DNA from 2 places in the Chryseobacterium culicis genome. Region 2 is predicted to be linked to the other one. Evidence: riboswitches for the same ligand, from Rfam matches in the RefSeq annotation. Region 2 holds a riboswitch; the other holds the start of a gene.
The links. Region 2 has a riboswitch for cobalamin ahead of CQ022_RS19515 (T9SS type A sorting domain-containing protein). Riboswitches for the same ligand answer to the same signal wherever they lie in the genome.
Positions count from the first base shown of each region.

Region 1: linked by a shared signal. The riboswitch ahead of CQ022_RS08640 (acyl-CoA thioesterase) and the one ahead of CQ022_RS19515 (T9SS type A sorting domain-containing protein) in region 2 are both predicted to bind cobalamin.

Region 1 covers NZ_PCPP01000001.1:1,895,025-1,901,703, forward strand. The annotation lists gene CQ022_RS08615 (endonuclease MutS2) at 1-41, shown strand, start outside; gene CQ022_RS08620 (GEVED domain-containing protein) at 110-1,195, opposite strand; gene CQ022_RS08630 (ATP-binding cassette domain-containing protein) at 1,620-2,282, shown strand; gene CQ022_RS08635 (hypothetical protein) at 2,313-3,113, shown strand; cobalamin riboswitch at 3,148-3,328, shown strand; gene CQ022_RS08640 (acyl-CoA thioesterase) at 3,443-3,826, shown strand; gene CQ022_RS08645 (HD domain-containing protein) at 3,877-4,467, opposite strand; gene CQ022_RS08650 (XAC2610-related protein) at 4,469-5,170, opposite strand; gene CQ022_RS08655 (PadR family transcriptional regulator) at 5,677-6,006, shown strand; gene CQ022_RS08660 (PspC domain-containing protein) at 6,018-6,679, shown strand, end outside.
Region 2 covers NZ_PCPP01000004.1:265,396-272,074, reverse strand. The annotation lists gene tpiA (triose-phosphate isomerase) at 1-69, shown strand, start outside; gene CQ022_RS19535 (hypothetical protein) at 908-2,215, shown strand; gene CQ022_RS19530 (DUF6705 family protein) at 2,227-2,790, shown strand; gene CQ022_RS19520 (esterase-like activity of phytase family protein) at 3,339-4,607, opposite strand; cobalamin riboswitch at 4,841-5,031, shown strand; gene CQ022_RS19515 (T9SS type A sorting domain-containing protein) at 5,130-6,200, shown strand; gene clpP (ATP-dependent Clp endopeptidase proteolytic subunit ClpP) at 6,433-6,679, opposite strand, start outside.

The sequences.
Region 1 (6,679 bases), on a different contig from region 2:
TCAAAACAACCATTAATGCGGATGAACTTGAGAGAATTTAATTCATCTGAAATTAATGTAATGCAAATAGTAAAAGAGAGCACCAGAAGGTGCTCTCTCTTTTTGATCTTTATTTCTTAATAAATTTTAATCGGATTGTATTGTCTTTATCTTTCAGCTGGATAAAATACATTCCTTTGGACAAATTACTAAGGTTTACTTTATGGTCAGAAACTTTTCCTTCTCCTGTTTTCTGTCCCACAGCATTATAAATTTCATAATCCGTTACGTCTGAAATTCCTGAGATGTTTAAAACATCGGATGCTGGGTTAGGATAAATTTCAGGTTTTGCAGACTTCCCTGATTCTTCAACTCCAAGGGTGAGATTGAGTAAATCTACTCCATAATCTTCAACTTCTCCATAGGTAAACGTACTACAGCCATCTGCAGGCATTGTTTGGCTGGAAACAATCCTCATGGTTACGCCACACAGTGTCACTGCTGCCAAACTTGGAATTGTAAAAACAGATACTGCCGGAGCAGCCTGAGTGATATTATTCGCCACCATAACTCTTTCGGTGGATTCAAAAATTCCGTTGGCATTAAGATCAATCCATGCCGTTACAGTGGTTGTACCCGGAGTTCCCGTCCACGTATTGGTCACTGAAAGTGTATTTCCTGTACTTCCTATAAAAAACTTGACCTTTCGGCTTACATCACTTCTGTAATCTGTATAATTGGAAGGCCCGGAATTGCTGACCATTGGAGAGGTAATTCCCGCAGAATTTACGGTCACATTGGAAATATGCATCAGGCTGGTATCTGTAGATACACTTGCACAATAATTAAGTGTTGTTGTAAAAAATACAGGATTAGACCATGTTCCCTGTACAGTACACAATTTTACCACCTGCACTTCATAAGTTGTACAAGGCTGCAGATTAGTAATAGTATAAGAATTTTGCCCAGCTACAGGAGTAGCCACCATCCAGATAGTGGATCCAGGTATTCTATATCTGATAAAATTATTCGGAGTATTGGGATCAGCAGTCCAGGTAACCGTTCCTGAGGTAAGAGTTGTAGACACCTGCACGCCAGTGGGAGCATTGGTATCACAGTAAAATAAAGGTTGGGATTCTTCTTCCACTTTGTTGTTTGCCTGAAAACTGGAAACTCCCAAAATAAAAGAGAATACATACAGTAGTTTTTTTGTCATGTTTATTAGTTTTAAAATTCTCTTGAAAAATAAGAGATTTTTTGGAATATCTCTCACACCAACCCTATATTATTGTGCTTTTTTTAATACTTTTGAAATTAATCTTGTAAAAAATACACTTTCATAGATATTCCATTTTTATTTTTACCATGATCAAAAGTTTTTCTATTCTCTGGATTTTTTATAAAAAAATAATGTTTCCAACTTTGGGATTTTCTTTATTGATTTCTTTTTTATCATCATTCAGTATTAAAAATTTTGGACTGAATTTCCTTTTAATCCTTCCCGTTCTTCACTATTTCATTTATGAATTAAGGTTTAAAAACGAATATTACTTTTATGCCAATGTAGGGTTTTCAAGGATTTTTCTTTGGGCAGGAACGATATTATCAGGGATTATTGTAAAAATTATAACATTGTTTTTATGAGCAAGCTGCATGTTGATAGTGTAACAAAATCTTTTAATGAAAGGAAAATTTTGCAGGATGTTTATATAGAATGCGAAACCGGACAGATTACAGGGCTGCTGGGCAGAAATGGAAGTGGAAAATCAACTTTATTAAAAATTATTTTCGGGATTATCGGCGGTGATACCCAGTTTATAAAATGTGGCAACAAGGTTTTGAAAAGTATTTCAGACAGAAAAAACAGAATCTCATATTTACCCCAAGACCTTTTCTTACCTAAATATGAAACCGTAAAAAACCTGATTCCTTTCTTTTGTAATAAAGAAAACACCAATTTGCTGTCTGCCCTGGAATTCATACAGCCCTTTCTTCATGAAAAAATTAAAAATCTTTCTAAAGGCGAACAGAGAATTATTGAAACCCTGATGATCACTTACTCTGAAACAGATTTTGTTTTACTGGACGAACCATTCCATAACCTTTCTCCAAAAGTTTGTGAAGAATTAAAGAAAATTATTCGTCAGCAGTCACAGTACAAAGGTTTTATTATTTCTGATCACAATTACCAGGATATTCTGGATATTTCAGACTACCTATATCTGCTTTCTGACGGCCATCTGAAACAAATACAAGATTTTAAAGAACTGCAGCGGTATAATTATCTCCCGAAAAGTATTTAATTTATATATTTGGGGATCAAAAAAAATTTCATGATGACTTTTATAAATAAAGCATTCTATTTATCCGCATTCAGTATTTTATCTATAGCTTTTGTAAAAGGGCAGACAAAAGTTCCTTTTGGAGTTGTAAAAGCTGAAGAAGGATATGCCAACGTACGTGTACATAAAGACGACTACCGAAAAATTGTAGACAAGATCCGTATGCGTAAAGGAGATGTTTTTGTTTATGTAAAACCGGCTCCGGGAGAAACAGAGTGGATCTGGATCAAATATCCGGAGAAACAGGATGATGACAAGCCTTTTGTACGTTATGAAACTCTTGATAAAGAAGGAATGGTGAATAAAGGGCGTATTGCCTATGTAGATCAGCTTCCCGCTTATACTCCTTCTAAATCTAAAAACGGAAGATCAATTATTTTCACAGACAATTCCGATCCTAAAATCCCTACCGCCCAAAGAAGCAAAGTAGTGATTGATGTCTATCCTTCCAATGCAGGATACCGTAAAAAGGAAAAAGATGCTGAAGGAAAAATTCTTACCATTGATAAAGTAAAACCATGGGGAATAGGAAATGATCTTCCTGAAGGAATGACTGAAATCAAATCCATCAGAGTACAACAGCCCGGAAGAGGTTCTGTTTTTGTAAGAGAAGCCATCAAAAATATGTTCCAGCCTACCATGGATTTTGAGAATATTGGAGTAACTTCCCTTGACAACGATAATATTTTCCTTTATATGATCAATGGTTCAGGAGAAAACAGATACACAACTCTTTGGACAATCAAAAAGGGAAGAGTAATCAGCCAGATTATTTATCATAATCCGGAATAAATTCATTATTTTTGCACCCGAAAAAGTTTTACGCTTATTCATCATAGAAATTGGTTCTGCATCACTGCAGATTAAAAGGGAACCGTGTGAAAATCACGGACTGTCGCGCAACTGTAAGTAACTGAAATCTTTATCAAAGATCCACTGTGCGAGGCATGGGAAGGAGATAAAAGATGTTACAAGTCAGGAGACCTGCCTTTTTCTTAAACAAGTAACTTTCGCGATTTGAAGTTGTATTGATCTGATGAATTGTTTCAGGAATTTCCGAATTTCCTGTTATTATTCTGTTGTTTGATATTATTTCATTTCGCTTTAATTAATAATGAAATATGACTACAGAAGAAAGAATTGAAGCCTCCGAAACCAGAATCTTTAAAGCGGTTTTCCCAAACACAACCAATCATTATGATACCCTTTTTGGTGGTACGGCTATGCAGCTGATGGACGAAGTAGCTTTTATTACCGCTACCCGTTTTGCCAGAAAAAGAGTGGTAACGGTAAGCAGCGACAAAATAGATTTCAAAAAACCTATTCCTGCCGGAACTATTGTTGAACTGATCGGAAAAGTTTCATACGTGGGAAAAACCAGTATGAAAGTGAACGTTGAAATTTACACAGAGCAGATGTATTCGTATGAAAGAGAGAAAGCCATCGTAGGTGATTTTACTTTTGTAGCGATTGACGAATTCAAGAAACCAATCCAGATACTATAAATAAAAAATCGGGCGGCCTCTGGCCGCCCGAATTTTTATTTTCATTAAAGTTATTTCAGCACTTTTTCTGTTTCCAGACTTCTGTTCAGTAAAAGTTCAAAAGCCTCTCCCATTTCATCCGATGCTCTGCTGATGGCATTTTCAAGCATATTTCGGATTTGTTTTTCGGTAACTCCGGCTTCCGTCCAGCTTTTTCCTGTGGTATGGGAATTTAAAATAAACGGCATGATTCTGTCGATTCCACAGGCAAAAATAGCATCCGGTGTTTTCTCATCTTCAAATTCCAGCCATAGGTTAAAGAATTCTGAACGCAGAGGTTCATCCAGAATTCCAAAGATTTTCTGAGCAGAAGCTTTCTCTCTTTCAAATTTCCCAACCATTGCTTTTTCATCAAAAATAAAAGTATCTCCAGCTTCAATCTCCACAAGATCATGAATAGAAAGCATCCTTATCACTCTCAATAAATCAATATCTGTACGGTTTTTAGCATACGGATAAAGGATCTGAGCCAGAATAATAATCTGCCAGGAATGTTCTGCGGTATTCTCTCTTCGGGAATCATCAGCATTATAATTTCTTCGCTGTACATTTTTAAGTGCATCTACAGCCAGGATAAAATCTATCTCTTTCTGAATTTTCATCTTACTTTTTATTTCTGTTATATTGATCTGCCGGATATACTTTTGTTTTGGTAATCCATTTATTATTGATCTTTTCTTTGGTTATTACTTTCACCTGATCTTCATTGGTCATATCCTCTTCCTTTTCAAAGACTTTCTCCAGTCCCTTATTCGGAATAACAGCATATTCTATCGTAAAAATATCGCAGCAGCCAGACTTTCCATAGGAGATCAGACGTTTACGTTTGGCATCAACATCAAAAATATCAAGGCCGTTCGAGCCCAATTCCGTAAGCTCCTCACTTTTTACAAACCCCATTCTTGTTTTGTTGAATACATACACGTCATATGATGCTCCACTATAATTTCCCATATTTCCATTCCTTATCGCTATATCTTCCGTTCCGTCAAAATTAAAGTCATCGATAATCACAGCACGTTGATCACCAGAAAGCGGAATCAATTTTCCCTGAAGCAGTTTTTGGCCTTGCCCTGCATATAAAACCAGATCATCAGAAACAAAAGTCTGTACTTTGCTGTTTTTATGATCAAATAACTCTACCGTTCCCTTTCCTCCGCATCTGTCATCATAGCAATTTTCTATTTGGATGACGGCATCATAACTCTTCGATACATTTTTAACTTCAAACCGATATTGCCCGAAACATAAAGGTCCTAATAAAAGAAATACAGAGAAATCCTTATACTTATTCAAAATATTCATGGTAATAAGAAATGATTTAGGTGTTTTTTATTGCTAACAAAAATACGAATCCTAATACCCATCTCAAAATCTCATTCTCTTTATCTGTTTCTCTACTCAAAGAGTATTTATTCATAAGAAGCTGTTTCCCGCTATCCACTCATACTCCTCGCTTCTCTACGATGCCCTTGCTGCTGCGGGGTAACCGCTACTATCGGGGCTAGAGCATGGGTGATAAGTAATAAGCGATAAAAGATCATTTTTTCTCTCCAATTTTCAAAATTCTATTTAAAAATTTAAAAATTTTCAGACATTTTCTTCTAAAATCCGTTTTACTAAAAATTGACAATGAAAATTATTATATTGATTTACAGTATTTTAAATAATTTATTTTAAAAATTTCACTACTTTGTATTGCATAATACCATTTTATTTACATATCTTTGTAATGTAAAATCGAAATAGGTACAACTAGCTAGGTTCCGAACTTCGAAAATTATATAACTAATTAACAAAACTTATCAAAGATGAATACCGAAAATACCAAAGCGCAAATGCGAAAAGGAATTCTGGAATTCTGTATTCTAAGTCTCATCAATAACCGCGAAATGTATGTTTCCGATCTTATTGACGAACTGAAAAAAGGAAAACTGGATGTAGTAGAAGGAACCCTCTACCCTCTTCTTACAAGACTTAAAAACGGAGAGTTTCTCTCTTACAGATGGGAAGAATCTACAGGAGGACCACCCAGAAAATATTATCAGATCACAGAAAAAGGAAAACTTTTCCTGGATGAACTTCAAAATACATGGAATGAGCTGACAGCCTCAGTAAACCAAATCACCCAACAAAATTAAAAAACAAAGCTATGAACAAGACACTCTCAATAGGACTCGCAGGTTTTTCTTTTACCATAGAAGAACACGCATATATAAAGCTCAGCGATTACCTGAATGCACTGAGAAGCTCACTTGAAGCTTCAGAAGCAGATGAGGTAATGCATGACATAGAAATAAGAATGGTGGAGATCTTCAAAGATTCTTTAGGAAAACGTGAAGTGATCAACGATACCGATGTAGAAAAGGTAATCGCACAGATCGGAAGCCCTGAAAAAATCGAAGAACAGGAAGAGGCTTATTTTTCTGAAAAAACATCTACCAGAAAAAATAATTCAGGAACCGGTTATACCGATAAAAAACAACTGTTCCGTGATCCGGAAAAACAAAAAGTAGCAGGGGTTTGTGCAGGTTTAGCTCAATATGTAGGAATGGATATTACTACCATGAGAGCCATCTGGCTGGGAATCTTCGTATTAGGAATTTTCACCGCAGCAATTTCCTCTTCATTAATAGGTCTTTTATATGTAATCCTTTGGATCGTACTTCCAAAAGCTGAAACCGCAGCAGATTTCCTGAAAATGCAGGGAAAGCCTATGAACTTCGACAATCTTAAGAATGAGTCTAATAAATTGGTACAATTTGCCAATGAATCTACTCAGAGGGTCGGAGAAATCTATACAGAAAACAAACC
Region 2 (6,679 bases):
GGAGGTCTTATCGGAGGAGCAGCTTTGAAATTGGAAGATTTTTCTAAAATTATCGAAGCTTTTAATTAATATCTGATTATAATACATAAGAAAAACGGCGGAATCTTCGATGCCGTTATTTAAAATCGTAATGCACCTATTCATCGTGCATTGCGATTTTTCTTTTTGGAAACTTTCCGACATATTTCCAACAATCAAAACTCAAACCCCTTTCAAAGAACTCTACTGCAAAGATACAAAGACTATGCTCGAAACGATAAAAATCAGACTCTTTTTATGATCGTTCAAAACCTTAAAAATTACGGAATGTTATTATTTTGAAAAATCAACAGGTAACTAAATTGAGTACCATATTAACTATATAGAATAATAAAAGCAACTACCAGCGTACCAATAATAAAAACAGCTCGTTTTACATCATTTTTGATTTTTCGATAGTGATAATTATATTTTCTTGGAGTGGGTTACCCTTCATTTTGGTTATATTTAAAGTGATTGTAATCTTCGTTTTAAATATTTGAAGTAAAAAGCAAAATGATATTGCAGTTTCAGACAGGTTGTATACCACCATTTGAATATAAACAGTATAGTATTTGGGATGATCTATCATCTATTTTGACACTGTTTGCATTCCTTATTCTTTATATTGCTTGTTCTTATTGCCTTATGCGTGGGCTAAAAACTAACAGTCCAAAGACTTAAAAAATATTTTAACAAAGAAAAGCTAATCCTAAAAATAATACGGCACGTTTTGTCGCTCCACATATATAAATTTGCGGAAAGATATTTCAAAACATAGGGAAAACCACATGTTATCAAATGAAAAATATTTATATATTAGCCATCCTAAAAATTATACAAATCGATGAACAAAAAATTTATTTTGCGGTTACTGCTATTAGTAACAGTGTCGCTATTTTTTTTCAATTCGTGTAGAACCGATGAAACTACCCAAGAAGAAAAAAGAACTGAAAGAGAAAAAATCGAAGCATTCAGCAGGTTTGAGAACAGTTTAGATTCTCCAAAAAACAGACAAAAGAACTCTGAATACATCAGTTATCACGAACCTTTTAAGGAAATTATTCAGACATTCCTCAACAGTAATCCTGTTTTCACTCAGAAATTCCAGAATGAAGTAGGAGAAATCTATTTTAATCTTAGAAGTATTACTTACGGAGAAACAACAAAAGGAATTGCCTACCCTATCATAAAAGACGGCTCAGTTAATGCAGTATTGGTAGGATTGGTCAATCCCAAAAGAGATTGGGTCAACTTTATAGTATTGAAAAATAATTCACCCGAAGTACAGAGTATAATTTCAAATTTTCAAAACGTTTACAATTCACCTTCAATAGCATCAAGAGGTAGAGAGCCTGAGCAAACAGAAGATATACTACCAGTTATAATTAATGTTTATGGAGATATTACTGGACCTGTTAATCATTATTATCAACCTTATGTAGATTACGGAAGCAATGGTGGTGGAATGAGTGGCGGATCTGAGACCTATGGAGGTTCAGGTGGTGGAAGCCAAACACAAAACCCTCAGGACCCTAAGAATCCTTGTGAAAGGATTAAAGAACAAAAAAACAAACCCGAATTTAATCAGAAAATTAATGATTTAAAAGGAAAGACAGGACAACAAAAAGAAACAGGGTATACCCAAAAAGCAGATGGAAGCTATTCATATCAAGAAAACGCATCCACTAACAGCAGTTCTAATTCTTTAAGTTTACCTAACTCAAATTTAACACAAAATAAAGATATAATGGGCTATATGCATACTCATGTTGATGATGTTACATTTACAAACAATGAAGGTGTTGAAGAAACAAGAAAAGGCATAAAAATGTTTTCTCCTGCTGATGTGGGGTATTTTATGGATATGCTTTCTAATGCGCAGACAGCAGGTAGGCCATTAATGGATGTTTATGCAGTAATGGTTACTAGCAATGGAAGTTATGAAATAAGATTTACAGGAAACCAGTATCAAATTAAAACTTTTACTCAACAGCAAATTGAAGGATTTAAAGAAGGATATAAAAACGTAATGTTAAAATCAAACAATCAAGCAGCAGCTTTTTTAAATTTTTTAAGCGAGAAAATGAACATTAAGGCTACGAATTTATACAGACTAAATTCAGACGGAGGAACGGAAGAAATTAAGCTTAACGGAAATAAAGTAACAACAACGACAAGTGATTGTCCAAACTAAAATTAAATCATATGAAAAATATTTTTTTTATTATACTAACAATATTTACTGCTAATCTAAATGCACAAACAGTATCATTAGAAACGATAGCACAATGTCAAAATAATCTTGAAACATGTCCACCCTATACATCCGTAAAAGATATTAACGGGCATTTAAATAAATATGTGGGAACTTGGAAAGGTACTCATGAAGGAAAAAATTATGAAATTAACATTATAAAAAAAGAAAATGTACCAACAGAATTTTCAAACACCAAATGGGATATGTTAATAGGAAGATTTAAAATAACTAATTCTAACGGAACTGTTTTATTCAATAATTTTAATAAATCTGATAATGATGCAAGTTTGGGTTATAATTTTCAAAAAGATTTAAAATTGTACTTAATGACTTTCTCTGGAGGAAAATTAGGCTGCATTGATATTGGATTTGTTTATATAGGCATTAAGCCTGAAGCCCCCAATAAAATGACAATTAATTTTCGCCCAGATTATGATATTGTAACACAGGACTGTAGCAATTTTCAAACTACTATGCCTACTAATCAAGTAATACATTTGACAAAGCAATAAATTCAGATTAAATTATTAGTAGCTCCTAATAAAAAATCAAATGATTGGCTCTACCGTAATATCAGAATGGTAAAGCCAATCATTTTAATTTTACAGTGATCCAAACAATTAGTTTTTCAATATATACATTGTTCTATATCTTGAATATCATCATCAACCACACATAAAATAGCTGTTCATATTTTCTATCTAAAAGGTCTTTAAAATACTCTTTTGTTTGCAACATATCATTATCTACAAGTAACTTTTGAAACTTTTGCTTAACCCTATTAAGATTAGGTTTACCCTTTAAATCACGCCAAAATGAGGGTTCTAAATGCATATCGCTTATTTTTATTACATTATGCTAAGACTGAAACATATTATTAAAACAATGAAAAATAATTCAACAATGAAAAAGTAAGTTTTAATACGTAAATACGAAATGTAACTAAACAGAAAACCCCTGAAAAGAGCCATCATTACACGAAACTCATTTTAAGGGTTTTCATTTGATTTCAGGCGCACCAGTATCTTCGATTCCGCCGTTTTCTGTTTAAAAAATCTAATTATTGAATATCGACAACATACATCGTTCCTTTATCTACTTTACCTGTTTTGGGTAAAATTTTCGCTTTCGGATTTCCGCTTCCATTATCCACTACTCCAAAATCATCATCATTGAAAACAGCCAGTTTATTATTTCCCAAATAAACGATCCCCTCAAACTTATCATGCTCATACCCCAGTTTTGCAACAAGATCAACAGCCAATGTTTTGGTCACAGCTTTTATTCCGGCATTGGTAATTTCATCCCATGAGCATTGTTCCAAAGCTTTTCCATTCACTTTCATACCGTCCACAGCAGTAATATCTGGTCCGTTTACATCCGTTGCATTGCTCAGATTGATTCTGTATACTTTTTTAATTCCTCCCTGGGATCCAAAATTTCCGTCTCTTTCGATCACTAAAAATTCGTTGTTACTTAACGCCGTAATATCGCAAACCGAATCCGAAGCACCTCCATCCTGTTTATATAAAAACTGTTTGGTCTGCCCTGTAATAATATCAAATGTGACAATTCTCGTTAAAGTAGTATTGGTTGCCAATGCCTTGCTTGGTACCAACATCATCGACTGTATGGTTCCTACAAGCGTTCTTCCGTCCGGAGTAATGCATAGTCCTTCCATCCCTCTGTTGGCTCTTCTTTTGGCTAAAACGGCAGGCAGTTTTCTGGGTCCTGTATTTACACCAATCGGGCTTATTCTTTCCATCTCCATCCCGTCAGCACTATAATGTACGATGTGTGGGCCATATTCGTCAGAAACCCAGAATGTGCCGTCAGAAGCTGCAACAATACTTTCGCTGTCAAGGCCGTACTGATCAGTACCTAAGACATTTCCGGAAGCATCGTAAGCGATTTCTCCTGTACTTCCCATTCCTACAGGATTTGGAAGACCTGTAATTGGCTGTCCTGAGGGATTTTTAAGCTTAATATATTTGATAACCTCTACATTCCCGTCAGCATTAATTTTAAAATGCATAATCGTTGGCGTAAAGTTAGGAGCTAAGAACTTTTTCCCATTCTGGAAGTCGGTATTTGGCCCTCTGTCTGTAATGACATAAAATTCACCTTTTCTTGTAGGGTGAGCTGCTGCTCCGGAACCAAATCCGCCGTTGATAACATCCACTCCGTTAATCGTAGCCAGTTTTGTAAATGGAAATTCCTGAGGGAGTTTGGAATAATTAATATCCTGATTAATGATTGTTGTGTCATCATCACTTTTACATGAGGCCAATACTGCCAGTACTCCAACAGACCATAGTAATTTTTTCATATGCTATTTTATGGCTGCGAATGTATAAACTGATTGTAAACTCATCTTGAATATAATGATAATTGTATTTTAACATTAGAATCTACAAAATGAATTGAATATAAACAGAAAAATTCAGGATTTAAAAACAATACAATAACAATACAATCAAATAATTAATAATTTAAAAATCAACTTATTAAGAATATTTAAAAAAAAATAATTCACAAAACAGACTCATCAATTTATATGATATATTTGCAGCGTTTTAAGGCTGAACAATGTTCATTAATAGGGAATCAGGTGAGAAAAATATTCAAATCTTGAGCTGTACCCGCAACTGTAAACTGTTTAAACTTATAGCATAATAATCCACTGGAGGGAAATCCGGGAAGGAAGCTGTAAGATGTGAGCCAGGAGACCTGCCTTAGAATACTGACTTCAGAGAAAGAATTACTTCTCCCCTGAAGATAAGTTTCGGGAATAAAACTTTAAATTAATGATATCATGAGGAAGATTTATCTTTTTTTCTTACTGCTTTGTATGCAGCTCTTGTCGGCCCAATTTACAGAAAACGACATTAAATTTTGGGTAGGAACCGGTTCTAAAAAGGCCTATTTCATTGCAGATTTTAATGACAGCAGTACTCCTAATTCTTATGCATGGGGATACCGTTTTGATGGCAATGATTTATTGATGGAAGATCTTATCAATGCAATTGTGGCAGCAGAACCCCAAATGAACGTTGATATTCCCACAGGATATCTTTCTATTCTGAATTATAACCATCATACATCCACCATTGACGACAGCTGGATAACATGGTCCGGATCCAGCGCATCCGGCATGACATGGAACAATGGTGTAGGCTATACTCCTTTAGTGGACGGAAAATGGTATGGAGTTTCATATGGTCTTGATCATTATGACATCCCTCCTTCTCCCCCCGTTCCGGCTTATAGTTCGTCATGGTTTACTCCCTCTCAGGTTACTCATTGGGTGGGAACCGGAAATAATAAAAGCCTCATAGTCATTGATTTTGGGACAGACAATGCCAATGGAAATGCCAATTCTTTTGTTTTTGGAATTAAATATAATGGAAGTATAACTGCAGAGCAGGCTCTACAGCTGGTTCAGACTCAGATTTCCTATTTTAATTTTACATCAGCGAACAATCAGATTTCTAACTTATCATTAAATTCATTTACCGGGAATACTTCCGGATCAGACAGCTGGAAATTGTATAAAGGAAAAGATTTATCAAGCTGGCAAATGAAAGCAAGTCTTTCTCAGGTTCAGCTGAACAATAACGATTGGTTGGGATTAAGCTTCGGACAAAGAAGACCATTTACTCCAACTGAAGCACAACTGACATTAGGTACTTCATCAGTTACAAAGAAAAAATTCGGTATTTATCCCAATCCGGCAAGTGATTTTATTCAGGTTGAAACTGATGAGAAACTGCAAGAAGTGAATATTTATTCTGCTACAGGACAGAAAGTAAAGACTTCCCAGGTGGCAAAGATTAATATTCAAGCCTTGCAGACAGGAGTTTATTTTGTTGAGATTAAAACAAATGATAGTTCTACACTCCATAAAATTATTAAGAAATAGAAAAAGCGCCATGAGGCGCTTTTTTGTTTGGGTATAATAAAACCACCCCGAGAATTTTTCTTCTTAAATGAGGGTGAATGAACTCCTCTGAATGACAAACTGTACCGTAAAACGATCATTTCAATGGTTTTATTTCTTAGGAATCTAAGCATCTGATAATACAGTTTAAAATTCATGATTCAACAAAAAAACCGCACCTATTTGGTACGGTTTCTTATGATATTAAAATCAATTATTTTTTCTCTACAGCTCTTTGTAGAACCTCATCTACCATTCCGTAGCCTTTAGCTTCTTCAGAAGTCATCCAGTAATCTCTGTCAGAAGATTTTTCAACCCACTCATACGTTTGTCCTGAGTGATGGCCAATGATTTCATAAAGTTCCTGTTTCAATTTCAACATCTCTCTTAAGTTGATCTCCATATCAGAAGCAACTCCCTGAGCACCTCCTGAAGGCTGGTGAATCATTACTCTTGAGTGC